3 regions of the Priestia sp. RMT2NF4 genome follow, and region 1 is predicted to be linked to each of the others. Evidence: riboswitches for the same ligand, from Rfam matches in the RefSeq annotation. Region 1 holds a riboswitch; each other region holds the start of a gene.
What was found. Region 1 has a riboswitch for S-adenosylmethionine ahead of ACMX9J_RS20990 (methionine ABC transporter ATP-binding protein). Riboswitches for the same ligand answer to the same signal wherever they lie in the genome.

Region 1 (10,957 bases):
GTTGCTGCTAGGAGCTCAATCCATGAAATATTCAGGATATATATCAGAACATGATTACAAAATTGCTAGTAAGTTAGCATTTGTATTAGCTGGAGGACGCGTAGCGTTTGGTTCCAAAGTGGATGAAGAGTATTTGCTTGATTTAGAGAGAGAAGCATTTTTAAGCCTTGTTGGAGAAGCGAAGTCTCAAGAACGTATGCAGCACATGTTAGTTAAAGGAAAGCCACTGCGCAATTAAGGGGGAGAAAAAATGAGAGAAGCAGTTATTGTAGCAGGTGCTAGGACACCGGTCGGAAAAGCAAAAAAAGGTTCATTGGCAAGTGTTAGACCTGATGATTTGGGAGCTATTGCGGTTAAAGAAACTCTTCGCCGAGCAGGCGGATACGAAGGACCGATTGATGATTTAATTATTGGTTGTGCGATGCCTGAGGCAGAACAAGGTTTGAATATGGCTCGAAATATTGGCGCTCTTGCAGGTTTGCCTTATACGGTGCCAGCAATAACGATTAATCGTTATTGTTCATCAGGTTTGCAAAGTATTGCCTACGGTGCAGAACGAATTATGCTAGGGCAAGCCAAAGCAGTGTTAGCTGGAGGAGCAGAATCAATGAGTTTTGTTCCGATGTTTGGAAACGTAGCGCGTCCGAATGTTCAGCTGGTTGAAAATGCGCCGGAGTATTATATGGGCATGGGACATACAGCAGAACAAGTGGCGATGAAATACGGCATTTCACGTGAAGACCAGGATGCATTTGCCGTACGCAGCCATCAAAAAGCAGCAAAAGCACTTCAAGAAGGGAAGTTTAACGACGAAATTGTTCCCGTGGAAGTGACGCTTCGGAAAATCGATGAAAACAATAAGCTACGTGAACAAAAGCTGATGTTCTCTCAAGATGAAGGAGTTCGTCCTGGCACAACTGCGGACGTATTAGGGAAACTTCGTCCAGCCTTTTCGATTAAAGGATCCGTCACAGCTGGAAACTCTTCGCAGACAAGTGACGGAGCTGCATCCGTTTTTCTAATGGATAAAGAACAAGCTGAAGCAGAAGGCTTAAAGCCTTTGCTTAAGTTTCGCTCATTTGCAGTTGGAGGAGTTCCGCCTGAAGTAATGGGGATTGGCCCGGTAGCTGCCATCCCTAAAGCTCTTAAACTAGCAGGGCTGGAGCTTTCTGATATCGGATTGTTTGAATTAAATGAAGCATTTGCTTCTCAAGCACTTGGCGTTATTCGTGAATTAAATATTAATGAAGATAAAGTAAATGTAAACGGAGGCGCTATTGCCTTAGGTCATCCATTAGGCTGTACTGGAGCTAAGCTGACTCTTAGCTTAATGCACGAAATGCAGCGTCGAAATGAGCAGTTTGGAATTGTCACCATGTGTATTGGTGGAGGAATGGGAGCTGCTGGTGTATTTGAATTGTTAGCATAATCATTTCAAAGGGGGATATGAACATGTCAAATAAAACAAAACAAATGATTAAAGGTGGAAGTTTTTTAATTGAAGAAGGCGATGCAAGCCGCGTCTACACGCCGGAGGATTATACATCTGAACAAAAGATGATTGCCAAGACGACAGATGAATTTGTAGAAAACGAAGTCCTTCCGCAAGTGGAATATTTAGAAAAGCATGAATTTGACCGTTCTGTAAAGCTATTAAAACAAGCTGGTGAATTAGGCTTGCTTGGTGCAGATGTACCGGAAGAATACGGTGGGCTTGGTTTAGATAAGATTACCTCGGCTTTAATTGCTGAAAAAATGTCTCGAGCAGGCGGATTTTCCATCACTCATGGTGCTCATGTAGGAATTGGGTCATTGCCAATCGTCTTATTTGGAACAGAAGAGCAAAAACAAGCATATTTACCTGCTTTAGCGGTAGGGGAAAAAATAGCGGCTTATGCGCTGACTGAACCGGGTTCTGGTTCGGATGCTCTCGGTGCTCGAACAACAGCTCGCCTTAACGCAGAAGGTACACACTATGTGTTAAATGGAGAAAAGCAGTGGATTACGAATGCTGGATTTGCTGATGTATTCGTGGTGTACGCAAAAATTGACGGCGATAAATTTTCTGCTTTTATCGTTGAGCGCGAATTTCCAGGCGTTTCGGTTGGCCCGGAAGAGAAGAAAATGGGAATCAAAAGCTCATCAACCAGAACGTTGATTCTTGAAGATGCGCTTGTTCCAAAAGAAAACGTGCTAGGTGAAATTGGAAAAGGCCATGTGATTGCCTTTAACATTTTAAATATTGGGCGCTATAAGCTTGGAGTTGGAGCAGTTGGAGCAGGGAAACGTGCGTTAGAAATTACGTCTCAATACGTTAACCAGCGTCAGCAGTTTAAAACGCCAATTGCTAAATTCTCATTAACACAAGAAAAGTTAGCCACAATGGCTTCTAAATTGTATGCAACTGAAAGCTCCGTATATCGTACGGTAGGACTTTTTGAAGACCATATGGGCCAGCTTTCAGAAGAACAGCAAAAAGACGGAAAACAAATTGCTGCTTCTATTGCTGAATATGCTATCGAATGTTCATTAAATAAAGTGTTTGCCACGGAAGCTCTTGACTACATTGTAGATGAAGGCGTGCAGCTTCATGGAGGCTACGGTTTTATGAGCGAGTATGAAATTGAGCGTCTGTATCGCGATTCTCGCATTAATCGTATTTTTGAGGGAACAAATGAGATTAACCGTCTTTTAGTACCAGGCACATATTTACGCAAAGCGTTAAAAGGAGAGCTTCCACTGCTTCAAAAAGCACAAACGCTTCAAGAAGAATTGATGATGCTTATGCCGCAGGAAGTAGGAAATGAGCCGTTAGATCAAGAAAAAATGCTTGTGCAAAACGGGAAGAAAATTGCGCTCTTGCTTTTGGGATTAGCTGCACAAAAGTATGGCAAAGAATTAGAAAAAGAACAAGAAATTCTCGTTAATATTTCTGATATGATTAGTAACGTATATGCAATGGAATCTACTGTTTTACGTACTGAAAAAGCCATTTCCAAAACAGGAGTAGATCAAAACAGCTTAAAATTAAAATACACGCAAGTATTCTGCCAAGAAGCATTTAATCGAATCGAAGCAGATGCAAAAGAAACGTTAATTGGCGTTGAACAAGGTGATACGCTTAGAGTCATGCTTTCGTCTCTTCGCAAATTAACTCGCTATACACCAATCAATGTAATTAGCGTAAAGCGCGAGGTTGCAAAAACGCTTCTAGAAGTAGAGAAGTTCACAGTTTAAGGAAAAAGGAGCTCGTTTTGCGAGCTCCTTTTTGTTTAAGAAGCCTCTATCTAGGTAAATGATAAAGGATGTGTTAAAATACGAAAAAAGCTTAAAATAAAGGGTGGTTGACGAAATGTCATTATTTTTTTATTCATATCCAAAGTGCGGTACGTGCCGAAAAGCAAAGAAGTGGCTCGATGATAACGGAGTAGCATATGAAGAAATTCATATTGTAGAAAATCCGCCAACAAAAGAGCAGCTGCAAGCTTACTATCAGAACAGCGGCCTAGAATTAAAAAAATTCTTTAATACAAGCGGTAAAAAATATCGCGAGTTAGGTCTTAAAGATAAAGTAAGCAGTGCGAGTGAAGACGAACTTCTGTCTATTCTTGCGTCAGATGGCATGTTAATTAAGCGTCCGCTGCTAACAGATGGACAAAAAGTAACGCTTGGTTTCAAAGAAGAGCAGTTTGAGGACGTGTGGAAGTAAGTTTTCAAATAGAAAATTTTTACCTTTTACGTTACACTGTTAATAGGAAGTTATTTTAGGTTGTAGAAAGTGTTCTCCACGTTGAAGGCGCTTTTTATATAAACAAATTACGATACATATTTTGGAGGGATTAAGATGAGTACACCAAAAGATTTGCGTTATTCTGAAGAGCATGAATGGGTAAAAACAGAAGGAGACGTTGTCCGCGTAGGTATTACACATTTCGCTCAAGCTGAGCTTGGAGACATCGTATTCGTTGAACTGCCAGAAGTAGGAGCAACAGTAGAAGCTGACGAGCCGTTTGGTAGCGTTGAATCAGTAAAAACAGTTTCTGAGCTTTACGCACCAATTAGCGGTGAAGTTGTAGCAGTAAACGACAACTTAGGCGATAGTCCTGAACTTGTTAATGAATCTCCATACGAAGAAGCATGGATGATTACAATCAAACCATCTGATGCTTCTCAAGTAGACAAGCTGATGACAGCAGAGCAATACGAAGAAATGACAAACGAAGGATAATATTCCTCCATAAATTGTCTTTATGAAAAGTTTTTGACTGGACACTCTATTAGTAAACAAGCTAAAGGAGTGTCTTTTTATGTTTGAAAAACAAAAAATGGACGTTACAGATCGCGTTACAGCTAAATTTCATGACGGCGGTATGAAATTATACGTTGATAAGCAGCCAATTGGTGAAGTTAGCTACGGAACAAGCGGCAATGAATACCGCTTTGAAGAAGGATATTCGCAAGAAAATAATAAGTTCTATCAATACGCGGACGTACAAAAACAAGGTGAAACGCAAAAATATACAGACTGCGATGAAGAAGCAGGATGGTGCTAAACAGTGGCAACTGCCGCTGTTTTTCTTGTTTTATAGAGATAATATGGCCTAAACTGCCTTTTAAAAGAGTTCTTTCTTGCAAATTTCTTTTAAAAAACAGGTGAACTGTGATACATTAACGAATATTGTATAGCATAAAGAAATGATGTTACTATACAACTGACGATTATGGGTGATGAAAATGGGGCTAATTGAAATTGAAAAAGTAATTATTGTCGAAGGAAAGTCAGATAAAAAGCGTATTCAAGATATCATTCGAGAACCAATTGAAATTATTTGTACAAACGGTACGATTAGTTTATCAAAGCTGGATGAAATTATTGACTGTACGTTTAACAAAGAGGTATACATACTCGTTGACTCTGATGATTCAGGGAATAAGCTGAGAAAACAATTTAAACGAGAGCTTCCGGAAGCAGAGCATCTATATATTGATAAAATGTACCGAGAAGTTGCTGCCGCCCCTAGACATCACATAGCAACAGTATTGCTGAGTGCCAATATCGATGTTAATGCAGAATTTTTAACATAAAAGGAATGAGCAACATGCAAGAATGGAGCGAAAAACAGCTGGATGATCAGTTAAAAGAAGGAGAAAGAGCCTTTATCTTTTTCCATACGCCTTTTTGCGGGACATGTCAGCTGGCAAAAAAAATGTTAACCGTGGCAGAAGCGATGCTGCCGGATGTAACCATCGGAATGAGCAATTTAAATTATATGCCTTCAAAAGCAGAATTATTTTCTATTGAAAGCGTACCTTGTTTGATTGAAGTGGAAAATGGTGAAATGGTAAAAAAACTCTACGCGTTTCATTCCATCGAGCACGTACTCGAGGAGCTTCGATAATCAAACGTTTGTTTAAAATGAAGAAGTGGAAAGAGAGCGAACCGTTGGGGCTGTTGAAATCTTGGGATATTATCCCAAGAACAAAATCTGTTGACAGCCTATCTGACACATGCTAAAATCACACTCATGAATGTTCATAAATGAATGAATATTTCCCAAAAACAAAATAATTGTTGCGAACTCTTATCAAGAGAGGTGGAGGGACTGAGCCCTGTGAAACCCGGCAACCGTCAGACTAACTGAAATGGTGCCAATTCCTGCAAAGCTATGCGCTTTGAAAGATGAGAGAAAGGATTAAATATCGAGCCTTTCTGTCATGCGCAGAGAGGCTTTTTTAATGGGGAAAATTGTTTTACGGCTTTTTCATCCTATAGGGCAACCTAACATAATTAAGTTTTTATTAAAGAAGGTGAAGAAATATGATTACATTAACAGACGTTACAAAAATTTATCAGGCCAAAAGCGGTCAAGTAACAGCTGTTGATAATGTGAATCTAACCGTTAACCAAGGTGAAATTTACGGAATTATTGGTTATAGCGGAGCGGGGAAAAGTTCTTTGATTCGCTTGCTAAACGGATTAGAAACACCAACGACAGGAACGGTCGAAGTAGCAGGTAATGATATTGGAAAAATTAAAGGCGGAAAACTCAGAAAAGCTAGACAAGAAATTAGTATGGTATTTCAGCACTTTAATATCTTGTGGTCGCGTACGGTACGAGAAAATATTGCCTTTCCGTTAGAAATAGCAGGGATTTCAAAAGAAAAAAGAATGAAACGAGTAGACGAACTTATTAAGCTAGTCGGGCTTGAAGGGCGTGAAGATGCTTATCCATCACAGCTTAGCGGCGGACAAAAGCAGCGTGTTGGGATTGCTCGAGCGCTAGCGAACAATCCAAAAGTATTGCTTTGTGATGAAGCAACATCAGCGCTTGATCCTCAAACGACAGATTCTATTTTAGATCTGTTAGTAGATATTAATGAGAAGCTAGGGTTAACCATTGTATTGATTACTCATGAAATGCACGTCATTCGTAAAATTTGTCATCGAGTAGCCGTTATGGAAAATGGGGCAGTAGTAGAAGAAGGACAAGTGCTAGAAGTATTCAGAAAACCTAAGCAGCCGATTACAAAACGATTCGTTCAACAGATTTCTGAACCAGAGGAAACGTTTGAAACGATTGAACAAGTAAAAGAGCTGTATCCAAGCGGGCAAATTATTCAGCTGACGTTTGTTGGCGGAAAAGCAGAGCAACCGCTCATTACAACGATTTTAAAACAGTTTGATGTAACGATTAATATTTTGCAAGGAAAGATTTCTCATACACAAACAGGTTCATACGGGACGTTGTTCGTTCATTTAGACGGAGAATTAACAGAAGTTGAAAAAGTCATTGCATACATTCATGAGCAGCAGGTAGAAGTGGAGGTAATGACAAATGCTTGAGAAACTATTTCCAAACGTTATTTTAGATGATTTTATTCAAGCGACAAATGAAACACTATATATGACGGCTATTTCAGTTGTAGCCACATTTGTTCTAGGTATTTTATTGGGCTTGCTTTTATTTTTAACGTCCAAAGGACAGCTTTGGCAAAACAAACCTTTATATGCCATTGTGTCGGCGGTTGTAAATATCTTTCGTTCCATTCCATTCATTATTTTAATTGTTTTACTGATTCCATTTACCAAAGCATTGGTAGGAAGTATTTTAGGCGCTAATGCAGCGTTACCGGCTTTAATTGTTGGAGCAGCACCATTTTATGCGCGTCTTGTAGAAATTGGTCTGCGTGAAATTGATAAAGGTGTTATTGAAGCTGCTAAATCAATGGGAGCCACAACAAGCACTATTATCTTTAAAGTGCTGTTACCTGAATCGCTGCCAGCTTTGATTTCCGGTTTGACAGTAACAACCATTGCGTTAGTCGGCTATACGGCAATGGCGGGTGTGATTGGAGCTGGAGGTCTTGGAAACCTTGCATATTTAGAAGGATTCCAGCGCAGTCATAATGACGTAACGCTAGCCGCTACGATCTTAATTTTGATTATTGTATTTATTATCCAACTTATTGGAGATGCGATTACTGCAAAAATTGATAAAAGATAAAGGGAGGATTATTTATTATGAAAAAATGGCTTTCAGCTTTAGCATTAACATCTGCGCTAGTAGTAGGATTAGCGGCGTGTGGATCTAACAATGGATCAAAAGATGAAAAGAAAATTGTCGTGGGTGCATCTAATACGCCTCATGCTGAAATTTTAGAACAAGCAAAACCTATTTTGGAAAAACAAGGAATTGATTTAGAGATTAAAAAATTCCAAGATTACATCTTACCGAACACAGCTCTTGCAAACAATGAAATTGATGCAAACTACTTCCAGCACGTTCCTTATATGAATTCAGTGCTAAAAGATCATAAAGGTGAAAAAGGGTATGATTTCGTAAGTGCCGGTGCCATTCACATTGAACCAATTGGTATCTACTCTAAAAAATACAAAAGCTTAAAAGATCTTCCGAAAAACGGCACAGTTATTATGCGTGATGCAGTAGCAGAGCAAGGACGTATTTTATCGATTTTTGAAAAAGCTGGCGTGATCAAATTAAAACCAGGCGTAAAGAAAACAGACGCACAAATTAAAGATATTGTAGAAAACCCTAAGAATTTAAAATTTAAAGCCGATGTTGAAGGCGGATTGTTACCTCAAATGTACAAAAACAATGAAGGTGACGCTGTTGTTATCAATGCTAACTATGCTATCGATGCTGGTTTAGATCCAGTAAAAGATCCAATCGCAGTGGAAAGCAAAGAAAACAACCCATATGCAAACATCATTACGGTTCACAAAGGTGACGAAAATAAAGATACAGTGAAAGCTTTAGTAAAAGTTCTTCACTCTAAAGAAATTCAAGACTACATTAAAGAAAAATACAAAGGCGGAGTATTGCCGGTAAATAAATAATAGAAGAAAAGCGCTTGCCCACTCTGGGCAAGTGCTTTTTTGTATGCATCAAAACGAATAACTCTTATTTTTCTCACGCATACTAACCGTGAAAACTTTACTGATGATGGGAGCTGACGTTATGCAGCAAGAAGCACGTCATTCAACTGAGCAAGCACTTCATGATTATAAAATGGGTGTTGGGAAATTTAGCGAAAAATTGCCGGAAGTAACAAAAACGTTTAATGCGTTTACTGAAGCATGTTTTGGAGAAGGTTCTCTTTCTAAAAAAGAAAAGCAGTTAATCGCGCTAGGAATCAGCGTAGTAGCTCAAGACGAGTACTGTATGATTTATCATACAAAAGGCTGCATTGATCAAGGTGCAACTGAGCAAGAAATTTTAGAAGCATGCGGAGTATCAGCGGCATTTGGCGGAGGCGCAGCGATGAGTCAGTCCGTTACGCTTGTCCAAGAGTGTGTTTCAGAACTGACTAGCCACACGCACTAAGTAAATAAAGCGGGTAAAAAGCTTGTCTTAGAAGGCTCTATCGAGTCTTTTAAGGCAACTTTTTTATGAGTGGATTTAGTCTTAAAAAACGTACATAATGGTTTAAAACCTTTTGGGTCAAAAGGTTGCTATAAGTTTTCATTTGTTATAAGATTGTAATGAGAATAAAATGAGAATAATTAAAAAGATATAGGTATATCGTTTTTTACTATATACGTCTATAACTGGAGGTTTTAATATGGCAGGGTCAACTTTAACAATTAAAGATCTTCATGTTGCAATTGAAGGTAAAGAAATTTTAAAAGGTGTTAATTTAGAAGTTAAGGGCGGCGAAATCCATGCAATCATGGGACCAAACGGTACTGGTAAATCAACATTATCTTCAGCAATCATGGGACATCCTAAATACGAGGTTACACAAGGAAGCATCACGCTAGACGGCGAAGATGTACTTGAGATGGAAGTAGATGAGCGCGCTCGTGCAGGTCTATTCCTAGCGATGCAATATCCAAGTGAAATCAGCGGGGTAACAAACGCAGACTTCCTACGTTCAGCAATTAATGCTCGTCGTGAAGAAGGCGAAGAAATTTCACTAATGAAATTCATCCGTCAATTAGACAAAAACATGGATTTCTTAGAAATGGATCAAGACATGGCTCAGCGTTACCTAAACGAAGGTTTCTCTGGCGGTGAGAAGAAGCGTAACGAAATTCTTCAATTAATGATGCTTCAACCAGGAATTGCAATTTTAGATGAAATCGACTCTGGTTTAGATATCGATGCGTTAAAAGTTGTATCAAAAGGTATTAATGAACTGCGCGGCAGCGAGTTTGGTTGCTTAATGATCACTCACTACCAACGTTTATTAAACTACATTACACCAGATAAAGTTCACGTTATGATGCAAGGTCGTGTTGTAAAATCAGGCGGACCAGAATTAGCGCAGCGTCTAGAAGCAGAAGGTTATGACTGGATCAAACAAGAATTAGGTATTGAAGACGAAACTGTAGAGCAAGAAGCTTAAGAGTTAGGAGGATCTCTATGACTATTGATACGAAATTACCATTTGATCAAGAGTACATCAGCAGCTTTTCAAAAGAAGCTAATGAACCAAGTTGGCTGCTAGATCTTCGCTTACAAGCTCTTGCGAAAGCAGAAGATCTTGCACTTCCAAAGCCAGATAAAACAAACATTTCGAAATGGAACTTTACTGCTTTTGACAAGCACACTTCACAGGGAAGCACAATCTCATCTGTAGACGAGCTTCCAGAAGTGGTTAAAGCACTGATTGATACAGAAGCGGTTAAGAATCTATATGTTCAGCGTGACCAAACAGCTGCATACTCAACGTTAACAGAAGAGCTAAAATCTCAAGGCGTTATCTTCACAGATATCCAAACAGCTGCTAAAGAGCATAGCGACCTTGTTGAGAAGTACTTCATGAAAGACGGAGTTAAAGTAGATGAGCACCGTTTAACTGCATTAAACGCAGCGTTATTAAACGGGGGGGTATTTGTATACGTTCCTAAAAATGTAGAAGTACAAGAGCCTCTTCAAGCTGTATTTGTCCGTGAAGATGAAGAAGCAGCTTTATTCAACCATGTTATTGTTGTAGCTGAAGACAACAGCTCAGTAACATATGTAGAAAACTACATTGCTACTGCTGAAGAGTCACACGGTGTTGTCAATATCGTGACGGAAGTATTCGCTAACAGCAATGCAAAAGTAACGTTTGGAGCTGTTGACTACTTAGCTAAAGGTACAACTACTTATGTGAACCGCCGCGGCGTAGCGGGCAAAGATGGTCGCATTGAGTGGGCTTTAGGCTTAATGAGTGAAGGAAATACAGTTTCAGAAAATACAACGTATCTAATGGGCGACGGTTCATATGGAGATACAAAAACGGTAACAGTTGGACGTGGAGAGCAGTCTCAAAACTTAACAACAAGTATCGTACACTTCGGAAAACATTCTGAAGGCTACATTTTAAAACACGGCGTTATGAAAGAAAGCGCGTCTTCAATCTTTAACGGTATCGGTAAAATTGAACACGGTGCATCTAAATCAAACGCTGAGCAAGAATCCCGTGTGTTAATGTTAAGTGAAAAAGC
Region 2 (10,957 bases), on a different contig from region 1:
AGCAAAATCAAAATCCACGCCAAAAATCAAGCCAAAAACGCAGCCGAAATATACAAACGCCTGATAAAGGCTATTCTTCTCACTTCAAACCCCTAAAAGGAAGAGTGGTGACCGTTTATCGTGGAGGTCCTGAATCTAAAACAGGTTATTTGGTTGACGTGCAATCAGATTATTTAATCTTAGCAGTGGAAAGCAATGATAACAATAATAACAACAATGGTGAAAATAACAATCAAAACAACCAAAACAACCAAAATAATAATCAACCAGAATATACACTTGTATATTATCACTTAGCGCATGTAAAAAGTATTACTGAAGATACTATGTCAAATTCGGCACAAACGTTTACAGGAATTAGTGCAGACTTAGAATTATATCGAGGAAAAACTTTTGCTGGAACTTTATCATTAATGAAAACTAAATATGTGCAGGTTAATCAAGGTGGACCTGAGAAAAAAGCAGGTCAGCTTCTTGATGTCTTAGGTTCATTTGAATCTGCTTATATAGTATTACTCACAGAAGACGACGGTGTCATCTATATTAATACTGAACACGTTAAGAGTGTGAGTGAATATCAAAACAACAATGGAGATCAAACTACTCAATCTGCAAATGAACTCTTAGTGAGCCAAGAGCCAGAATATATGAAATCTAAAACCTTCAACGATCTTTTTGCTCACCTTTCCCATAAATGGGTATCAATCAATAATGGAGGACCTGAAGCTGTAGAGGGCGTGTTAGTACAAAGCCGAAATGGTACATTTACACTTGTGCAGAATAATCAAGTATTACGCTTACAGCCAAGACACGTTAAAACCATTTGTGTAGGAGCAAAAGGGGCTTTTAAGCAAAACGATAACAATCAAAACAATGAAGAAACAGAAGAAAATGGAGAGACTGAAGCTGCAAAGTCTACAGAAGAACGTACAGGAAGCCGCACGGGAGGACGTACGGGAAGTCGCACAGGTGGACGTACGGGAAGCCGCACAGGTGGACGTACAGGAAGCCGCACGGGAGGACGCACAGACGATCGCTCTCGAGGACGCCGCACGGGAGGACGCCGTACGAGTTCACGCTCTTCAGCACCGGCCGAGAAAGTTATCAAAACGAAAAATTATCGTTGGAAAGCATGATGAAATGGAACATAAAAGGTGCTTATAAAGCACCTTTTCTATCATATAGGAAAAAGGAGGAGAATGAGTATGAGTATGAATCATTATATCGATAAAATTGTGGAGTTAGATATTTCAGGTAAAACGACATTTGTTGGCAGACTTATTGATCTTGGATTAGATATTATGGTTTTGTATAATGGACATGATTATTTGTATATTCCTCTTTTACACATGCATCGTTTGCGGGAAGTATCGGAAGAAGACTATACGGTTTTGCGTGAAATAGAAGAGAACTTAATAGAAGAAAGTCAGCGGATTTCTTATCGTAATATTTTACAGCAGGCAAAAGGGAAATTTATTGAAATTTATGTAACAGGAGGAAAATCATTGCATGGCTATATTACAAGCGTGCTGAATGATTATCTTGTGTTTTATTCTCCAGTGTATAAAAATGTCTTTGTTTCTCTACATCATTTGAAATGGCTTACCCCTTATAGTAATGAGTTAACTCCTTATTCTTTAAGTGACAAAGAGCTCCCAGTAAGGCCTGCCTCTGCACCTTTTGTCAGAAACTTTGAAGAGCAGCTTAAAAAATATGAAAATCAACTGGTCGTATTAGATTTAGGGGATCAATCAGAAAAAATTGGCGTACTTAAAGAAGTTTCTAATAATATTGTTGAACTAATTACGGCAAATGGAGAAAGTATGTATTGGAAGTTAGCACACGTAAAATCTGTGCACTTGCCTTAGAAAAAGAGACCTCGGTGTCGTCTCTTTTTTTATGTACTTATCAGGACAAGTATATTGAATAAACAAATGAGATGATTTAAATTTTTTAGAAAATTATGTTGACAATAAAGAAAATCTTTATTAAAGTTAGTAACAACAAACGTTAACCACCAACAATTATATAGAACTCTTATCAAGAGTGGCGGAGGGACTGGCCCTGCGATGCCCGGCAACCATCAAATGAAACATTCATTTGAACGGTGCTAATTCCTGTGGAACATCAGTATTGTTCTAACAGATGAGAGAAATCGTGTATAAACGAACACTCTTCCATCTGTGAAGAGTGTTTTTTATTTTGAGTTAAGGAGAGAAATAGATGAAAATTGAAACTTTATTAGTTCGTTCAGGAGTAGGTCGTGACCCTTCAACAGGTTCTATTACAACACCCATTTACCAAGCATCAACATTTGCTCATCCTGCTTTAGGGCAAAGTACAGGATTTGACTATGCACGTACGGCAAATCCTACTCGTACGGCATTGGAAGAAGCAATTGCTGCTTTAGAAAAAGGCGAAGTAGGAGTAGCATTCGCTTCAGGAATGGCGGGTGTAATGTCAGTTTTAGCGCTATTTAAAAACGGAGATCATTTAATTGTATCAGAGGATTTATACGGAGGAACGTACCGAGTACTAAATGAAATCTTTTCAGAGCAAGGAATTACTGTTTCGTACGTCAACACAGCCCATCTCGAGCAAGTAAAAGATGCGCTTCGTCCCAACACGAAAGCTTTATTCATTGAAACACCTACAAATCCAATGATGCACGTGACTGATTTGCCAGAAGCAATTGCGTTAGCTAAACAGCATGATTTGCTTACTATCATTGACAATACATTCATGTCCCCTTACTATCAGCGTCCTTTAGAGCTTGGAGCAGATATTGTGATACATAGTGCAAGCAAATACATTGGGGGTCATAATGATGTAGTTGCTGGTCTTGTAGTCGCTCGATGTAGTAGCTTAGGAGAAAAAATTCGTTTTTATCAAAATGCAGCTGGGGCAATCTTAGGTCCACAAGATAGCTGGCTGTTATTGCGCGGTATTAAGACGCTAGCGCTTCGTATGGAAAAACATAACGAAAACGCACTGAAAATTGCAAATTGGCTTACTGCTCATGATCTCGTGGAAAAAGTGTATTACCCTGGTCTTGAAACACATCCGGGCTATGAAATCATAAAGAAACAAGCAACTGGATTTGGAGGCATGATTTCTTTTGCTGTCTCACACCCTGACATCGTGTCAGTACTTTTAGAAAATGTTAAAGTTATTACATTTGCAGAAAGCTTAGGAGGCGTGGAAAGTTTAATGACATTCCCAGCTCGTCAAACACACGCTGACATTCCGGAGGAAATTCGAAATCGTGTCGGAGTAACAAACTGTTTACTTCGATTATCAGTTGGAATTGAGCACGCAGATGATTTAATTAAAGATTTGAAGGAGGCATTTGATGCATACCAACAATAATAAACATAGATTTGGTACGAACTTAATTCATGCAAATACAGGAATTGACGGTCATTTTGGAGCGGTTAACGTACCTATTTATCAAGTATCTACATTTAACCAAGAAGATGAGACGAACAACGGCCGCTATGACTATTCTCGTTCAGGAAACCCAACGCGTGAGGCTTTAGAAAACACTATTGCTCAGCTAGAAAATGGATACGCTGGTTTTGCTTTTTCATCAGGTATGGCTGCTATTTCATCGGTGTTATCTATTTTTGAATCAGGGGATGAAATTTTAGTTTCACACGATACGTACGGCGGGACATATCGTGTATTAACACGATTATTTTCAAAGTTTGGTATCAAAACAACTTTTGTTGATACAACGAAGGTTGAGAAAGTAGAAGAAGCTATCACAAAAGATACGAAGGCTATTTATATCGAAAGCCCTTCAAATCCATTTTTACAGGTAACGGATATTAAAGCAGTAGCAAGTTTGGCGAAGGAGCACAATCTCCTTACAATTGTGGATAACACGTTTTTAACACCTTATCTACAGCAGCCGATTGACCTTGGTGTAAATATTGTCATTCATAGTGCTACAAAATATATCAGCGGTCACAGTGACGTCATTGGCGGTCTAGTTGTGGTAAGCGATGAAAAGCTAGCGGAAGAAGTAAAGTTTGTACAAAATGCTTTTGGTGCTATCTTAGGACCACAGGATTGTTTTTTACTGCTTCGAGGCATTAAGACATTAAAAGTTCGTTTAGATCAGCAGTTAAAAACAGCGCTGCAGTTTGCAAAGTGGCTTGAAGAACAATCTCTAGTGAGCCGTGTATACTACCCGGGCTTAAAAAGTCATCCGGACCACAAACTCATTTCAGAACAAGCAAATGGATACGGAGCTATGATTTCTTTCCAAGTGCAGGATGAAAAAGTAGCACGACATATTTTACAAGGAGTCAAATTAGCTTCAATTGGCGTTAGTCTAGGTGCAGTTGAATCCATTCTCACGCATCCTGCAACAATGTCTCATGCAAGTATCCCAAAAGAAGTACGTGAAGAAAAAGGAATTACTGATTCACTTCTTCGCCTTTCAGTAGGGTTAGAGGAATTCGAGGATTTGAAGCAAGACTTTAACGCTGTTTTTCAAAGCTTAGAAGAAAAAGCGTTAATTAAATAAAAAAAGGACTTCCATTAAGGAAGTCCTTTTTTTGTTATATACAGCTATCTAAAAGGTTTGTGTATAGGGACGTAAGCGCAACTTTTTCATCAGAGGAAAGACTGCTGTTTAGAATTCTTTTTATGCCAAGATGATATTTTACATACGGTGTTTGCCGAACGCGTGGATGAGTCATTTCATCTTTTAAATCTTTCAGAATGGCTTCGTGAAGCTGATCTTCACTTGTCAGGGCTTGTTTAGAAGCGAAAGAACGGTTCAACCATAGAGTCTGATAAGCTGCTAGTAAATGTTCAGAAGTCATTGTGCAAAGAGCTCCTTTAGATTAGTTTCTTCATTATAATAATCTATAGTTTATCATAAGTATTAATACGTGTACGTAATTTTTACAGAAGCGGATACAGTCAAGGACTGAGCTTGGATAGGGGGAGAGGCTGCTAATAACTTAGGCGAGGAGCCAGATGACTGATAGACGGGGCCTTCTTCGATTAAAATGGGGATTTGGTTAATAGGGAGCTGCAGCGTGTTGGCAATGGTAAAGGCCTTTTCTTTAGCGTTAAGCAAAGCTTTACTTATCGCTTCTTGTTCATATTTATCATCATTTGTAACGTGAAATTGAAGATCTTGCGCTACGTTGGCTCCGCTTGAAAACGTAGCGTTATAAACATCGCCAGCTTGTTTTACATCTTGTACTCTTACTCTAAACAAATGCTGTACTTCGTATCCTGTAAGAGTCGATTTTCCATCGCTGTAATCATATTTAGGATTTATAGTGAATGAAGCTGTTTCAATTTGCTGGTCATTGATTCCAAGTTTTTGTATCTCTTGCAGCAGAGTATTTGAAACAGCTGAATTTTCTTTTAAGGCTTCTTGAACGTCTCGGTTTTCCGTGCGCGTTCCAATCGTCATGGAAATTTCATTTGGAATGGCTGAAGCACTTCCTTCACCAGTTACTTTAATTTCTCTATTTTGTGTATCTGCGCGCAGTTGCTGTGTAGGTTCATAAGGGAAATAAGAATGTTGCATGTAAAAACCCTCCTTAATCCGTCTTTAGTACATATATATGACTGCAGGGCTTGCATTAAAAGCAAAAAGTACACAAGTCGTAACTTGTGTACTTTTTTTACTATTTTGTATGCTGTTCTAATACGCTTTCCATGTTTCTAAATTGATCTTCTACAGCTTCTGAAGGCTTTTTTGTTAACAGACTTACTACAATAACAGCCAGCAAGCTTAAGAAAAATCCAGGAATCATTTCGTAAAGGGCATCTTTCAATGGAGTATTTACCCAAATTAATACTGTAGCTGCACCTACAATCATTCCTGCAAGGGCTCCCCATCTAGTCATACGCTTCCAGTAAAGACTTAGTAAAATGGCCGGGCCAAATGCAGAACCAAATCCAGCCCATGCGTATCCGACAAGTCCTAAAATCGTATCACTAGGCTTTAAAGAAAGCAAAATACCAATAATTGCAACACCTAAAACCGCAGCTCTTCCGACTGTTACAAGCTCTTTGTCAGAGGCTTTACGTCGGAAAAATGTTTTATAAAAATCTTCTGTAACAGAGCTTGCCGTTACAAGCAGCTGAGAAGAAATAGTACTCATAATCGCTGCCAATAAAGCTGCATATAAAAATCCAGTAATTAATGGATTAAATAAAACATCAGCAAATTTAATAAAGATTGTTTCAGGATCCCCAAGTTTCATCCCAGTTTGATCCACATAAGCAATTCCAACAAGACCCGTTAACATAGCGCCAATGATTGATAGGATCATCCAGCTCATACCGATACGACGGGCAGGCTTTAATTCTTTAATAGAAGAGATCGCCATAAAGCGAACGATAATATGAGGTTGACCAAAATAGCCAAGTCCCCAGGCTAAAAAAGAAATAATCCCTACTACGGTTGTACCTTTAAATAAATCAAGGTAAGTTGGATCGATATTTTTTACAATATCCATTGTTGTTCCAACGCCGCCTAAGTCAGTAAAGGCTACAATAGGCACTAAAACAAGGGCAATGAACATAATAACGCCCTGCACAAAATCTGTTAAACTAACAGCTAAGAAACCACCGAACAGAGTATAGGCAATAACGACAGCAGCCGTTACAAATAGTCCTATTTGGTAATTTAAACCAAATGCCGATTCGAACAATCTTCCGCCTGATACCATACCAGCTGAAGTGTAAAGAGTGAAGAAAATAAAGATAACAATCGCTGATACTGTTCGAAGAACCTTGGCATGGTCCCCAAAGCGATTTTCAAAAAAGTCCGGAATTGTAATGGAGTCATTCGCTACTTCCGTATAAGTGCGAAGACGCGGAGCGAGGATTAAATAATTTAAATAAGCACCAATAGATAAACCTACTGCAAGCCATAAACTTGAAAGACCTGTCACGTACATGGATCCAGGAAGGCCCATTAACATCCATCCGCTCATATCTGAAGCACCTGCTGAAAGCGCAGTAACAGCCGGACCTAGTCCGCGTCCGCCTAGCATGTAACCCGATACGTCTTGAGTTGTTTTTGTGTAGGCATACCATCCTATTCCGAGCATTCCTACAAAATAAATGCCCAGTGAAATATAAACACCAATATCCACCAAATCTCCCCTTTATGCATTTTTTATGCATGAAACGAGCACTACTCGCCATGCAAACATCTTATGGTTTCTAAAACTAACAAACTTTTCCCTTACTATCAACCCACAAAACCGTAAAATACATGAGGCGAAAATCCCCTATCCCCCTATAACAAAGAAATGAAAACGTTTTCAAAATAAAATAAAATAAAAATATTCAGAAACTTATAAGTGCATTTTTTATGCAATATTTTATGCAATGGGTAAAATAAAAAGAGCATTTTATAAAATGCTCTTTTGACATTCATGTATATTAGCGTGAATTTGGAAACACGCGGCGAACAACTTCTGAAAACTCGTCAAACAGTCCAGAGACTGGTTTACCCGTTTGAAGCTTGTCTACATATCCATTCATACGGTTTACAAAGTCGGGGTTTGTTGATACAAACACTCGATGAACACTGCCGTCGGCTTTTCGTACTTCGTGTGCAATCTTATGCTCCATATCTTTTGTGAGATTGCCTTCTTTGTTATCGTCTAATACAGCTGCTACATAAGCTGTATGGTCGGTTACGATTACGTTAGCATCTTTTACATTTTTTAACGCTACGATACGATCAGCTGCCACATCGGCTACTCTCATTCCGCCGGACTGATTGTACTGTTCTTTCTCATTACGCTGTACGTCTTGCGTATTATTTACGTCATTCATTTTCGTTTTATTGTTTCCATTTTCATATGTGACGTTGCGGACTGTATTATCGTCAATGACGCCATCTTTACCTTGATCTGCTGTGCTACAGCCGAATAAAGAAAGGGTCGTCATGCAGCCTACAACAAACAAAAACGATTTCTTCATGATAGTATCACTCCTTATAAGTTTTAACCTTTCTTATAATTTGTTAAAAACGTGTGAAGCATACATGAAAAATATAAAAAAGCCTATACTATCGAAAAAGGAGGAATATGTATGAGTGAAATCCGACAAAGCATATTTGTGCTTCATACAAAAGAAGAAAACCATGAAGAAACAACAACGTTTGCGTTAACTTCAGAAGAAGCTAAGCTATTATTTGAAACCCTGCAAAATAAACGAAAAGAAATTATCGACGCCCATATTGATAACATGTTGACGTAAGGAAGGTAAATATCTTGTAAAACAGATGAGCCATATGTTAAAGGTGGCCAAATATTTGCATTCTACATATAGGTATAGTATAATGTAAACGCAACCAAATATAATTAATACTATGTTTTGACCATATACTCGAATTAGATTTAGTGAAAATTCACTTGTTATAAAGGAGATCTACTTCGCGTAGGTCTCTTTTATAATATGTGAATTTTTTATTTACGGTATAAATGTAAATATAGAGTAACATATTAAAATTTTTACATTTTTTGGAGGTTTTTTTACATGGCTACTACAGGTACAGTAAAATGGTTTAACAGTGAAAAAGGCTTCGGTTTTATCGAAGTACCAGGCGAAAATGATGTATTTGTTCATTTTTCAGCTATCCAATCTGAAGGCTTCAAAACATTAGAAGAAGGCCAAAAAGTTGAATTTGAAATCGTTGAAGGCCAACGTGGACCTCAAGCGGAGAATGTTGTAAAATTATAATTCAACGCTACATATGAAAGCTGCCGATCGGCAGCTTTTTTTGTGCAAATTTGTTTTATTTGTATGATTAAGAAAATAGATTAAAGTAGGGGAGAAGGGAAGGCGTGAGTTCATTTCATTGCTGTGCCACATGTCAACATTTTCAAAGCATTAAATTGGATAAGGGAATGAAGTATCAATGCAAGAGACTAGGCTATGAAACTCGTCCTACTTATCAGTTTACATGCTGGGAACCAAAAGAAGTAGTTAAAAAGCTAATGGAAAAACGAAATCAAAAAGATATTGATACATAACGAAATCGATCCCATCTAAAGACGAACAAAGAACAAATGGAATGGATTCTCTAGTATGAATTGCTTGTTATACATCGCTGTTGGTTTCCGTGCAAGACTGCGCTTTCCGCGGGCGGGCGCTGAGCCTTGCCCTCCAATCAACAGCTATAAGCACCTACATACATGAAACCTACGTTCATCATCACTACGAAAAAATCCGAACGAGTTGGATTCTCCATCAGGAATCTCAATTCATCGTTCGGATTTTTACTAAACTACTTTTGTTCCAGCCGCTTTTAATTATTCCTCTTTATCTGTCCCTTCCTCTGAAGGTAAATGCTTCCCGCAAAACTCTTTGACAGCTGCTTCTTCCTCTTCTTCTAGGTCGAAGTCTAATACTTTATTTGTTGAAACTTCGTAGAAATGAGTCTGGGCAATAGAAGTGTTATCTTCGCCTTTAATATACACTACGCGTAGTGCTAGGTCGCTGCCGGTATATAATTCATCCTCTTCTTCTACCTCAATGTATAAATGAAATTCATAGCGTTCACCTAGAAGGAGACCAAATGGATCCTGCAATTGTTCAGCTGTATATTCTTTAATTGTAAACATATGTACGTCCTTTCCATATATCAGTAAAATACTTGCATCATCTATTATAGTTTTTCTTTGCAAAGAAAGAAAGTGCATGCGTAATTCATGTACGGATTTATTCCTTGGTCATTCTATTTAGCGAATCTACTTGATGCGATGGCGCAAGGACTTCGATGATTTACTTAAAGATAGAAGAAACGCGCGTATGTTTTTGCTTATACATGGCAGCATCTGCTTTTTGAATTAATGTATCTAGATTGGTGTCGTCTGAAGGCGCACATATAATAAACCCGTAACTCGCAGACAGTGCATATGGCTTCTTACATTCTTTCTTTTTATCTTCTAGCTGATTATTAATATTTTGCCACAGCTCGTGTACGTATTCTTCCGTTTGTTCAGGAGCAATTAATAAAAACTCATCACCTCCGTAGCGGAAGAGCGTATCATCCTTGCTAATATAACCACTAATTGATTCTGCTATTGTTTTAATAAGCCAGTCGCCTTCTCTATGACCGTATTGATCATTTACTAGTTTTAAGGAATTAATATCGATAAAACATAATACAAAAGATGTATCATTGGTTTTAGCTCTCAGCAGTTCCAGCTGCAGTTTTTCCATTCCGCTTCTTCGATTTAAAATTCCGGTTAGCATATCAGTTGAAGCGTGCAAGTTCAATTCATGCTCAACCGCTTTTAAATCGGTTATATCGGTAATACCTGCGAGTATGCAGCTTTCGCTTTGATACTCTAGTAATTCATAATTGATCATAACCCACTTAGAATCTCCATGTTCACGTGCTTCTAGGATGTAGTTTTTTACATGCTTTTCTTGTTGAAGACGTTTTAAAATCTCCTCTCGATCTTCATCAGTAGGGTAGATTATAAATCCGTCTAGTTGATCAAGATCTTGAGAAGCAAGATTGTAAAAATGAATAGCTTTATTGTTAATGAGCAGCACTTTGTGGTCGGATAATCTCGTTAATAGTAAAGGATAGGGATTAATTTTGAACAGCGTAAAAAAATTATGTTCGCTTTCTTTTAGCTGTAAATGATTCATATATTCTTTGTGACGGTATGTATAGAGAATATATGAGATAAGCAAAGCGATAGCAACTGCTGCAGTTGTATTGATCTGCTTTGAAATAAGAGAAAAAGAATCCGGTACATATCGTGATAAGCCATATAGTAAAAAAAGATGGTTAGGAATAAAAATAATGCACAGATGTTTTAATTTCATAGGACATAAAACAGCTGTGGAAATCAAAAGCATCATATAGACGTCTACGCGACCTGTGAAAAGCTGACTGTTAATAGTAGAAAGTGCTGCAGCAAATACGTAATAAAATATATAGCCA
Region 3 (10,957 bases), on a different contig from region 1:
CCTTGAATATAAGGAAAATATCCCGCTTTTATTTTCTCCGTCATTTCTTTGGTCATCTCTTCTTGAAAACTGTAAGCGGCCAAACAAAAAATGCCTAACGTTGAACCAGAGCACGCTGAAAATTCATACCACTCCATTTCAGGAACACTGTGCCGGTGAGCATCAAACCAATTCTCTAATCGTGGAACTCTTTCCTTGATTTCAACATGCTTATGTATTTGCAAATCACAATAATAAGTAGCTAGTTCTAATAAATGTGAAGAGACGATATGGTAATTACAGGCTTTTCGCAAGGACTGCTGACAAGTCTGGACAAGTTCCGCTAAATATCCTCCATCGTCTTTATCCGTTCGAAAACGATAGTAATCCCCAAGAGGTGCATGAGGAGTCAACGCATCTGGCATCGATTCATGTAAGGCTGCAAAATCTTTAGGATCGAGCGAATTGCTGCGGTCACATAAGTTATCTAAGTAATCGCTGATTGTTTGGTAGGCAACGATAAATTTTACGCATTCAATCATGTTTTCTTTCGCTAAAATCGATAGGATGCCGCCTCCTTCACAATGAAAAGTTTTTGTATCGATACTTGCCAATGCTTGAGTGCGTAATTCTTTATTAGGAATCTCTTTTGCCCGTTCCCGCCAATGGTTAAGCTCATGATGAACGACGGGAAACACTTCTCGATAAATTTTTCTCATTAATGAAATAGGACGAGACGGAATCTTCATTTATTTTCACCTCAATTTCTGACAGCACTCATTAAATGTGAAGATCAACAAAGCTTTTCGCGTATGTAAAAACGTATTCTCTTTCAGGCTCATTAAAGATTTCGTGATACAGCTGAGACCATTCTTTGTAGATTTTTTCACTTAGCTCTATTTCATCAAACCACTGTCTAACAATCAGCTTTTCAATAATTTTATCTTCTCCTGCCTGCATCACAAGAAGCGGAACATCCGGCAAACGATCGATATCTTTAAAAGCTAAGTTAACAGCTTGAATCAATTCTCGGTACCATCTTACAGAAACTTTTGTAACGTACAGTGAGTCGTTTTCATCTTCATCTCGAACTTCTTGGTTTCTTGTTGCTTTTTCAACAGTAAGACCCAAATCAAAAAGTTTGTTCGGCATGACTTTATTTAATCCTTTAGATAACATATCTAAGTAAGCTGGTACTTGCTCTTTTAATCCTAGACAAGGTGAGGAAAGAATCGCACCCCATATAGGAAGATTTTTTGTCTGCAGCGTACGAATAACCGCCAGTCCTCCCATACTATGTCCTAACAGGAAAATAGGCAAATCATATTTTTGCGCTTCACGTACCCATTCTTCCACTTCATATACATATTCATCAAAGGATAGGATATGTCCTCTTCTTCTCGTTGTTAAGCCTTGGCCAGGAAGGTCTCCCATGATTACGTGCATTCCAACCGAACGCCACATCTCAATCAGCCAGCGATAGCGCCCGTGATGCTCCGCTGCTCCATGGACCATGACAATAACGCCTTTTGGATTTACTGCTTCCCATTTATGCATTTGAGTTACTCCTTCTTCCTTTTTTTGTTTACCTGCTTTAAAAACCTTTGTACACTTACATTAGAAGATTTACTACTTTTTTTCAACTAATAAAGGGAGATGATTTGATGATTTATCCGTATAAAGAAAAAATGCCTAATATTGCACCCAGCTGCTTCCTGGCAGACTATGTCACGATTACTGGAGATGTCACCATTGGTGAAGAAAGCAGCATTTGGTTTAACACCGTTATTAGAGGAGATGTTTCGCCTACTATTATCGGGAAACGAGTAAATATACAAGATCAATCAACACTCCATCAAAGCCCAAATGCTCCTTTGCTTATTGAGGATGATGTGACAGTAGGACATCAAGTTATTTTACACAGCTCCATCATCCGCAAACGCGCGCTCATTGGCATGGGCTCTATTATTTTAGACGGTGCGGAAATTGGTGAAGGTGCTTTTATCGGTGCAGGAAGTTTAGTGCCTCCCGGTAAAAAAATACCACCTAATACTCTCGCACTCGGTCGACCTGCTAAAGTAATCCGCACTCTGACTGAGGAGGATTTAAAAGATATGCAGCGCATTCGTACAGAATATGTAGAAAAAGGGCAGTATTATAAGTCTATTAAGAAATCTGATTCTTCATTATAAAGGAAACGTTCCCTCAGAAATTCATACTGAGGGAATTTTTTTAGTATCTCCACAAACTCTCTAATCATGTTCTATTCTCTCCACAATTGTAAAGAAATTTCCATATTAATTTACATCGTTTTAGTACTGCCTCCACAATTAAAGATTAAACTGAATAATAAAGACGTATTTATTAAAAAGGGAGCGACTCTATGAAAGCCAAGTTAATTCAGTATGTATACGATGCCGAATGCCGATTATTCAAAAGTGTAAATCAACATTTTGATCGAAAGCACTTAAATAGATTTTTACGTTTACTAACTCATGCCGGCGGAGCCACGTTTACCATTGTGATAGCGTGCTTGCTGCTATTTCTGCATCCTTCATCCGTCGCTTACGCTTGTGCGTTTTCTCTAGCCGTTAGCCATATTCCTGTTGCCATTGCTAAGAAGCTATATCCGAGACAACGGCCTTATATTCAACTAAAGCATACAAAAGTATTAGAAAATCCATTAAAAGATCATTCATTTCCATCGGGGCATACAACGGCTATTTTTTCGTTAGTTACCCCTCTGATGATTACTTACCCAGCCTTCGCTGCCGTTCTTTTGCCGCTTGCAGTAACGGTAGGCATTTCAAGAATTTATCTAGGTCTGCACTATCCGACGGATGTCATGGTAGGCCTGATACTCGGCATCTTTTCAGGTGCTGTTTCACTGAACATATTTTTAGTCTAATTGATAGGAGGAGTACTCATGAGAATTGCTTTATTTACAGATACATTTGCTCCGGAAGTTAACGGAGCTGCTAAAACACTTTATCAATTTACTCAGTATGTCAAATCAAAGCAAATTCCCATCCAGGTATTTGCTCCTGAATTTGCTCATAATCGGTCGTTTTCAACGTATGTTCACCGCTCGCCTAGCATGCCGTTTTTCCTTTATCCAAACAGCCGTTTTTCATTGCCAAACGTTCTAAAAATTAAAAAGCAGCTGCAGGAATTCAACCCTTCTCTTATTCATTTGGCCACTCCTTTTACAATGGGGCTTTGCGGCTCCTATTACGGAAAAAGATTAGGTATTCCTCTTGTCGGCTCTTATCATACCAATTTTGATGATTATTTATCTCACTATGAACTTGAAAAAATGCGTGTACCACTGCAAAAATATATGAAATGGTTTTATAAACCTGTACAAAAATTATTCGCTCCCTCCGAAGTGACCAAACAGCAGCTAGAAAAACAAGGGTTTCACAACGTAGCTATTTGGTCGCGAGGGGTAAATCACAAATTGTTCCATCCCCACTATGACCGCTTTGATATTCGTATTAAATATAATATAAAAAAACCCTACATCTTAACGTATGTAGGAAGGTTAGCTAAAGAAAAGAACGCTGATTTTTTACTAAAAATTGCCCGATCTTTACCTGATCATATCCGCCACCAAGTTCACTGGCTTATTGTGGGAGATGGTCCTTTAAAAGAACAAATGCAACAGCAAGCATCTGAGCATATGACATTTACAGGCTTTCTTGAAGGTAAGCAACTTGCTCATATCTATTCTTCATCTGATTTGTTTGTTTTCCCTTCAGAAACAGAAACGTTCGGAAATGTCGTACTGGAGTCTCTTGCTTCTGGAACTCCCGTGGTGGCAGCAAATGCAGGAGGAGTTAAACAGATGGTTCAGCACGGGCGAAACGGCTACCTTTGCAAACCTCACTCCTTAGAAGAATTCAGTTCGGCTATTACAGGTTTACTTGATGATTTGCACCAGCGGCTTCACTTTGGCCATGCAGCGAGACACTATGCTCTTACTCAATCATGGGACGCCATTTTTCAGCATTTGCTTTCAGAATATGAAGATGTCGTAGAAAAATCTGCTGAAGGTATTCAATGGGCATAAAAAAAATCTCCGTTTTCACGGAGATTTTTTTTATTATTTAGCTAAAGCTTGAGTTTTTAATGCTTCAGCTTTGTCTGTGAACTCCCAAGGAAGCTCCACATCTGTACGACCAAAGTGACCGTAAGCTGCTGTTTGCTTATAAATTGGGCGACGTAAATCAAGCATTTTAATGATGCCTGCTGGACGTAGGTCAAAGTTTTTGCGTACTACATCTACTAGTACTTCTTCAGAAACTTTTCCTGTACCGAATGTATCAATTGAAATAGATACTGGCTGTGCAACACCAATTGCATATGCTAGTTGTACTTCACATTTATCAGCAAGATCAGCTGCTACAATGTTTTTCGCAACATAACGAGCTGCATAAGCTGCTGAACGGTCTACTTTTGTTGCGTCCTTACCAGAGAATGCACCGCCGCCGTGACGAGCATATCCGCCGTAAGTATCAACGATAATTTTACGACCAGTTAAACCAGCATCTCCTTGAGGGCCGCCGATTACGAAACGTCCTGTTGGGTTAATGAAATACTTTGTATTTTCATCAATTAACTCATTTGGAACAACTGGATTAATTACATATTCTTTTAAGTTACGTTGAATTTGCTCTAACGTTACTTCTGGGTGATGCTGAGTTGAAATAACAATTGTATCGATGCGAACAGGTTTGTTGTTTTCATCATATTCAACTGTTACTTGTGTTTTACCATCCGGGCGAAGGTAAGGAAGAATTTCTTCTTTACGTACTTCTGTTAGACGGCGAGCAAGTTTATGAGCTAATGAAATTGGAAGAGGCATTAATTCTTTTGTTTCGTTACATGCATAACCAAACATTAACCCTTGGTCTCCAGCTCCGATTGCTTCGATTTCTTCATCGGACATTTGACCTTCACGTGCTTCTAACGCTTGGTCTACACCAGCAGCGATATCAGCTGACTGCTCGTCGATAGATGTTAATACTGCACAAGTTTCAGCATCAAATCCGTATTTTGCACGAGTATAGCCAATTCCTTTAATTGTTTCACGAACTGTTTTAGGAATATCCACGTAAGTAGAAGTTGTAATTTCACCGCTTACTAAAACTAAACCAGTTGTTACGCTTGTTTCACAAGCAACACGAGCATTTGGATCCTTTGCTAGGATAGCATCAAGAATTGAGTCAGAAATTTGGTCACAAATTTTATCGGGATGTCCCTCTGTAACAGATTCTGACGTGAACAGACGACGTTGTGTTGACATCAGTTTTCCTCCTTATAAATACGATACATTGTGATACGGTACTCATTCCCTTATTTTCATTACACGTTAAAAAATATAAAAAAACCTTTCCTTGTATCGAGGAAAGGTATCAAATTCTACATAAGCCTTTCACTCTTATCGATCAAGGTTGTGCCCTTGCATCAGGTTAGCACCTTATCGTCTACACAAAAAAATGACGATGGTTGCTGGGTTTCACAGGGCCTGTCCCTCCACCAGCTCGGGATAAGAGAGTATCCGTTCAAGGACATATAATACATGAAAAAGCGCTTCACTGTCAACAACATTCAAATGGAAATCATCTCTTTATGTTTGAATCTGTTTTAATGTAACATACTCAAATTTAAAAATAGTATACCTTATTAAGAATGATCACGAAGTTTGGTTAACAAGACAGACCAAAAAAAGGCTTTCACTTGAAATAGCTTCACTTTTTTCGCTTCTAGCACATATACATGTGTCTAAAATAGGTATAACGTACATTTTTTTATAATGCACAAACATTTTTAGTTAAATAGTATAGAATAATTAAATAAATGTGTTATACTAATTATAAATTTCAAACATTAATGAATAAATAATAGCTAAAAAAGGAAGGTAGTGCACATGAGTACTGTTGATATGTCTATCGAATTAAATGGTTTGCTTCAATTAAAAACAACAAAACACCAATTATCTGTTCCACAACTTGTTGAAAAAATTCTAGCTCGACGCGAAGGAACGCTGACTTCTACAGGTGCTGTGTCAGTCGAAACCGGAAAATATACAGGCCGCTCTCCTTTGGATAAATTTATTGTAAGCGATGCTGTATCTTCAAAAACGGTTGAATGGGGACCCGTCAATCAGCCAATTTCTGCTCAGCGATTCGATGCGCTATACAAAAAAGTCTTAACCCACTTAAAGAAACAGGATGAACTTTTTGTTTTTAATGGATATGCTGGAGCTGATAAAAAGTATCAGTTACCAATTCAAGTAGTTAATGAATTTGCATGGCACAACCTATTCGCTCAGCAGTTATTCATTCGCCCTTCAGCTGAACAAAAAACAAATGATGATGTGAAGCCGTTTACAATTGTAGCAGCTCCAACGTTCAAAGCTGATCCTGAAACAGACGGGACGAATTCTGAAACCTTCATTATTCTTTCATTAGAGCGACGCATTGTGCTAATTGGAGGAACTGAATACGCTGGTGAAATGAAAAAATCTATTTTTTCAGTGATGAACTTCTTGCTTCCTCAAAACAATATTCTATCCATGCACTGTTCTGCTAACGTAGGAGAAGAAGGTGACGTTGCATTATTCTTTGGTTTATCTGGAACGGGTAAAACAACGCTTTCTGCTGATGCAAACCGTCGTTTAATCGGAGATGACGAGCACGGTTGGTCAAGCTCTGGTGTATTTAATATTGAAGGAGGCTGCTACGCGAAGTGCATTCAGCTTTCCGAAGAAAAAGAACCGCAAATTTTTAATGCAATTCGCTTCGGCGCAGTACTGGAAAATGTAGTGTTGAATCAAAATACGAAAGTAGCAGATTACAATGATAATAGTTTAACAGAGAATACTCGTGCCGCTTATTCAATTGACTCTATTGATAATACGGTATTGCCAAGCGTTGCTGGGCACCCTACAGCTATTGTCTTTTTAACTGCTGATGCCTTCGGCGTCTTACCTCCAATCAGCAAGCTTACAAAAGAACAAGCGATGTACCATTTTCTGAGCGGATACACTAGTAAGTTAGCTGGAACAGAGCGCGGCGTAACATCGCCACAGGCTACTTTCTCTACATGCTTTGGTGAGCCTTTCTTACCTCTTGCTCCAACAACTTATGCAGAAATGCTAGGAAAGAAAATCGATGAACATAACGTAAATGTCTACCTTGTAAACACTGGATGGACCGGCGGTGAATACGGCGTGGGTGAACGAATGAAGTTAAGTTACACTCGAGCTATGGTTCAAGCAGCTCTTGAAGGAGAACTAGCTAATACCGAAACAGTAACAGATGCTATTTTTGGTTTATCGATTCCAACTCATGTTCCGGGAGTTCCTGATGAAGTGCTTCAGCCTTCTAAAGCATGGAACGATGCAACAGCTTATAACCAAAAAGCAACTGAACTTGCCGCTAAATTCAAAGCGAACTTCAAGCGTTTTAATGATGTAGCATCGGACATTTCAACATTAGGCGGACCTAGAGTCTAATAAAAAACCGATCGTCTTATAGACGATCGTTTTTTTAGTTAGTCGAATGTAATTTTGTCAGTTCATATGTGACAATGGTTTTTTCCTGCTCCATTTCTACCTTACGCACAACAGCAGTTCCAATACATTCTCCATTTTTCGTTTTGTGAATGTTTAATGGAATATCCAACGGATACAAACGATATCCTTTTTTCTCAACTTGAAAAATGTTATCTGTTACACGCTTTTCGTTGCCTTTTGTCACAATCATTGTATTTAATTCTAGCGGCATCCCCATTTTCTCTCACTCCTCACTGTTATTCTACTTGTTTTTTCTATCGTAGCATATCTTTTATTGCGCTTTCATCCACTTCGTTAACTTCTTTACCGTTTCTCGGTTTTCTTTTGGTGGAAAAGCATGTGGAAAGTTTTCAAAATACCAGCTGGTAACTTTTTTATTGGACTTCTTTAGTTTAGATTCGAGCTGATAGGAATGATCAATTGAGACGTTTTTATCTTCTAAACCATGAATAAGCAAGACCGGCGGCTCGACGAGATGAGCACGATGCAAAGGTGTCCTCCATTCGTATCTTTCAGGATATTTAGAAGGAGTTCCTCCAATCACCCGCTTCATCATTCTTCTTAAATCTTCTCTTTCTTCATATGTCAGCACCATATCCGTGACGCCTCCCCATAGCACAAGAGAACGGCTGTCTTTTTTTTCAATGGCTGTGAGTAAAGCCATCACTCCCCCTCGTGAAAACCCAAAAATATGAATGCGGTCATGGTGGACGTTAGGGAGCTGTTTCAGTAAATCGTAAGCAGCAAAAGCATCGTAACGATCATCTCCTGCAAAATCTTCGTTTCCTTCGCCTCCTTGATTTCCCCTATAGAACGGAGCCATCACAATAAAACCTTGTGAAGCAAATTGAATGAGTCGAGCAGGGCGAACCGTTCCTACGTTCTTAATACCTCCTCTTAAGTATAAAAAGCCGTCATACATTCCTTTTTCTTTTGGCTCTGCAAGCATTCCTTTAATCTTAAGCCCTTGACATGCATATGTAATCACCCACAGCGTCACGCGAGGATTTGATGATGGGAAACGCTGTTTATAAAGAATTGTTCCATCTTTCATTTTTTTCCTCCATTCTTTATATAACTAGCCTACTTTCTTCCGCTAAGGTTTACTTTCAGTCGTTGACTACTACTTCTTTGATTTTCCACATAGTTATATAGGCACTCACCTTCTTCCACTTCTTTACATACATTATCATAAAATATTTTATTACTTTAAGGAGGCTTGCTTTATGAAACCAATTAAATGGCTTTTTTCTTTGCTTGCTATTATGATTTTACTCATTCCACTAATTAGCTGCAGCAAAACAACATCTGTACAAACGGTTCGTGTCGGCGAAGTAACTCGCTCTATCTTTTATGCTCCCCAGTACGTCGCTATTTCAAAAGGCTTTTTTGAAGAAGAAGGACTAAAGGTAGATTTAAAAACAACTTGGGGCGGAGATAAGACAATGACGTCACTTTTATCTGATGGCATCGACGTCGCCTTAGTCGGCTCGGAAACGTCAATCTACGTATATGCACAAGGGTCTAGTGATCCCGTCATCAACTTTGCACAGCTAACCCAAACCGACGGAACATTTCTAGTAGCACGTAAAAAGGTCGATCAATTTTCATGGGATCAGCTTAAAGGCAAAACGTTTCTTGGTCAACGCAAAGGCGGCATGCCGCAAATGGTAGGGGAATATGTGTTAAAACAGCATAATATTGATCCTAAAAAAGATGTAAAACTCGTTCAGAACATTGATTTTGCTAACGTTGCGAATGCTTTTGCTTCTGGTACTGGAGATTACGTTCAATTATTTGAGCCAACGGCTAGTATTTTAGAGAAACAAGGAAAAGGACATATCGTTGCTTCCTTCGGAAAAGAATCAGGAACAGTTCCTTATACAACATTTATGGCCAAAGAAAGCTATTTAAAAGATAACCCTGAAGCAGCAGCTAAATTTACTCGAGCTATTTACAAAGCACAAAAATGGGTGAATACACATAGCACAGATGAAATTGCTGAAGTGGTTGCACCGTATTTTGAAGATACACCTAAAGACACGCTAAAAACTGTTATTGACCGCTATAAATCGCAAAAATCCTTTGCAACTAACCCTTTATTAGATGAGAAAGAGTGGGATCATTTACAAACAATCATGGACGAATCTGGAGAACTTCCAAGACACATTAATCACAGCAAGCTAGTCAACACAAAATTCGCAAAAGATGCAATGAGGGAGTAATATGACAAAACTTCACATTCAAGATGTTCAACATATGTACCTTACGACAAAGTCTGCTACCACTGCACTTGAACATATTAATTTGTCTATTGAAGAAGGAGAATTCGTTTCCTTTCTCGGCCCAAGCGGATGTGGAAAAACGACGCTTCTATCGATTATTGCAGGCTTGATTGAACCAACGTCAGGCTCTGTCACAATAGACGGTGAAAATATCGGAACATCAGTTCCAAACATCGGTTATATGCTTCAACAAGATTATTTGTTTCCGTGGAAAACCATTAAAGAAAATATTTTACTTGGGCTTGAAATTCGCGGACAGCTAACAGACAAAACGGAGAGTAAAGCACTGCTGCTCCTAAAAGAAATTGGTCTACAAGGCGTAGATGACCTATATCCACACCAGTTATCCGGAGGCATGAGACAACGCGTCGCTTTAGTCCGAACACTTGCCATTGACCCCGCTATTTTACTCTTGGATGAACCTTTTTCAGCACTTGATTTTCAAACAAAACTCAAGCTTGAAGAACTTGTCTCCAAAACACTGATGACTTATCAAAAAACGGCCGTTTTGGTCACGCACGATATCGGCGAAGCCATTGCTATGAGCAGCCGAATCTTTTTATTCTCAGCCAAGCCAGGAAAAATCGCAAAAACATTCACGGTTCCTTCTATTTTACGAACCCTCTCTCCGTTTGAAGCACGACAGCATCCTGTCTATAACGATTTATTTATGGACATATGGAAGGAGCTTGATCAACTTGAAACCCACTAGCTCCCTAGATACTCTTCACGAAAGCTACCTTCGCAAGGTTCGGGGCGAAAAACGATTAGTACTGAACGTACAGCTGGTCATTTTCTTAGCCTTTTTTAGCTTCTGGGAACTGGCTTCTCGTTTAAAGTGGATTGACCCTTTAATCTTCAGTTCCCCTACTAAAGTATGGCATTTATTTTTAATTAAACTTGCCGACGGCTCGCTGGCAGAACATATTGGTTTTACGTTATTCGAAACAGTTCTTGGCTTCATTTTAGGCACAGTGCTAGGTATTTTACTTGCAACGGCCCTTTGGTATTCAACTAGGCTTGCACATATATTAGACCCTTACCTCGTTATTTTAAACGCCATGCCTAAAGTAGCGCTGGGCCCTATTTTAATTGTAGCAATTGGGCCAGG

Region 2: linked by a shared signal. The riboswitch ahead of ACMX9J_RS21415 (trans-sulfuration enzyme family protein) and the one ahead of ACMX9J_RS20990 (methionine ABC transporter ATP-binding protein) in region 1 are both predicted to bind S-adenosylmethionine.
Region 3: linked by a shared signal. The riboswitch ahead of metK (methionine adenosyltransferase) and the one ahead of ACMX9J_RS20990 (methionine ABC transporter ATP-binding protein) in region 1 are both predicted to bind S-adenosylmethionine.

What each region holds. Positions count from the first base shown of each region.
Region 1 covers NZ_JBLQZO010000005.1:304,550-315,506, forward strand. Annotated here, with positions in the region: gene ACMX9J_RS20950 (3-hydroxyacyl-CoA dehydrogenase NAD-binding domain-containing protein) at 1-238, shown strand, start outside; gene ACMX9J_RS20955 (acetyl-CoA C-acetyltransferase) at 251-1,429, shown strand; gene ACMX9J_RS20960 (acyl-CoA dehydrogenase family protein) at 1,453-3,237, shown strand; gene ACMX9J_RS20965 (arsenate reductase family protein) at 3,353-3,709, shown strand; gene gcvH (glycine cleavage system protein GcvH) at 3,845-4,228, shown strand; gene ACMX9J_RS20975 (YusG family protein) at 4,308-4,553, shown strand; gene ACMX9J_RS20980 (toprim domain-containing protein) at 4,735-5,085, shown strand; gene ACMX9J_RS20985 (thioredoxin family protein) at 5,100-5,399, shown strand; SAM riboswitch class I at 5,580-5,687, shown strand; gene ACMX9J_RS20990 (methionine ABC transporter ATP-binding protein) at 5,819-6,844, shown strand; gene ACMX9J_RS20995 (methionine ABC transporter permease) at 6,837-7,505, shown strand; gene ACMX9J_RS21000 (MetQ/NlpA family ABC transporter substrate-binding protein) at 7,523-8,359, shown strand; gene ACMX9J_RS21005 (carboxymuconolactone decarboxylase family protein) at 8,481-8,846, shown strand; gene sufC (Fe-S cluster assembly ATPase SufC) at 9,085-9,870, shown strand; gene sufD (Fe-S cluster assembly protein SufD) at 9,888-10,957, shown strand, end outside.
Region 2 covers NZ_JBLQZO010000006.1:1,757-12,713, forward strand. Annotated here, with positions in the region: gene ACMX9J_RS21405 (hypothetical protein) at 1-1,136, shown strand, start outside; gene ACMX9J_RS21410 (hypothetical protein) at 1,206-1,868, shown strand; SAM riboswitch class I at 2,035-2,152, shown strand; gene ACMX9J_RS21415 (trans-sulfuration enzyme family protein) at 2,224-3,369, shown strand; gene ACMX9J_RS21420 (trans-sulfuration enzyme family protein) at 3,353-4,534, shown strand; gene ACMX9J_RS21425 (hypothetical protein) at 4,569-4,835, opposite strand; gene ACMX9J_RS21430 (SIMPL domain-containing protein) at 4,898-5,557, opposite strand; gene putP (sodium/proline symporter PutP) at 5,658-7,136, opposite strand; gene ACMX9J_RS21440 (YhcN/YlaJ family sporulation lipoprotein) at 7,429-7,974, opposite strand; gene ACMX9J_RS21445 (hypothetical protein) at 8,086-8,253, shown strand; gene ACMX9J_RS21450 (cold-shock protein) at 8,533-8,736, shown strand; gene ACMX9J_RS21455 (hypothetical protein) at 8,841-9,029, shown strand; gene ACMX9J_RS21460 (hypothetical protein) at 9,045-9,170, opposite strand; gene ACMX9J_RS21465 (DUF6509 family protein) at 9,309-9,620, opposite strand; gene ACMX9J_RS21470 (diguanylate cyclase domain-containing protein) at 9,781-10,957, opposite strand, start outside.
Region 3 covers NZ_JBLQZO010000004.1:33,294-44,250, reverse strand. Annotated here, with positions in the region: gene ACMX9J_RS17805 (tetraprenyl-beta-curcumene synthase family protein) at 1-728, opposite strand, end outside; gene ACMX9J_RS17800 (alpha/beta fold hydrolase) at 760-1,536, opposite strand; gene ACMX9J_RS17795 (gamma carbonic anhydrase family protein) at 1,644-2,171, shown strand; gene ACMX9J_RS17790 (phosphatase PAP2 family protein) at 2,363-2,887, shown strand; gene ACMX9J_RS17785 (glycosyltransferase family 4 protein) at 2,906-4,051, shown strand; gene metK (methionine adenosyltransferase) at 4,085-5,287, opposite strand; SAM riboswitch class I at 5,420-5,537, opposite strand; gene pckA (phosphoenolpyruvate carboxykinase (ATP)) at 5,912-7,501, shown strand; gene ACMX9J_RS17770 (DUF2584 domain-containing protein) at 7,536-7,778, opposite strand; gene ACMX9J_RS17765 (alpha/beta hydrolase family protein) at 7,833-8,615, opposite strand; gene ACMX9J_RS17760 (ABC transporter substrate-binding protein) at 8,788-9,786, shown strand; gene ACMX9J_RS17755 (ABC transporter ATP-binding protein) at 9,788-10,558, shown strand; gene ACMX9J_RS17750 (ABC transporter permease) at 10,545-10,957, shown strand, end outside.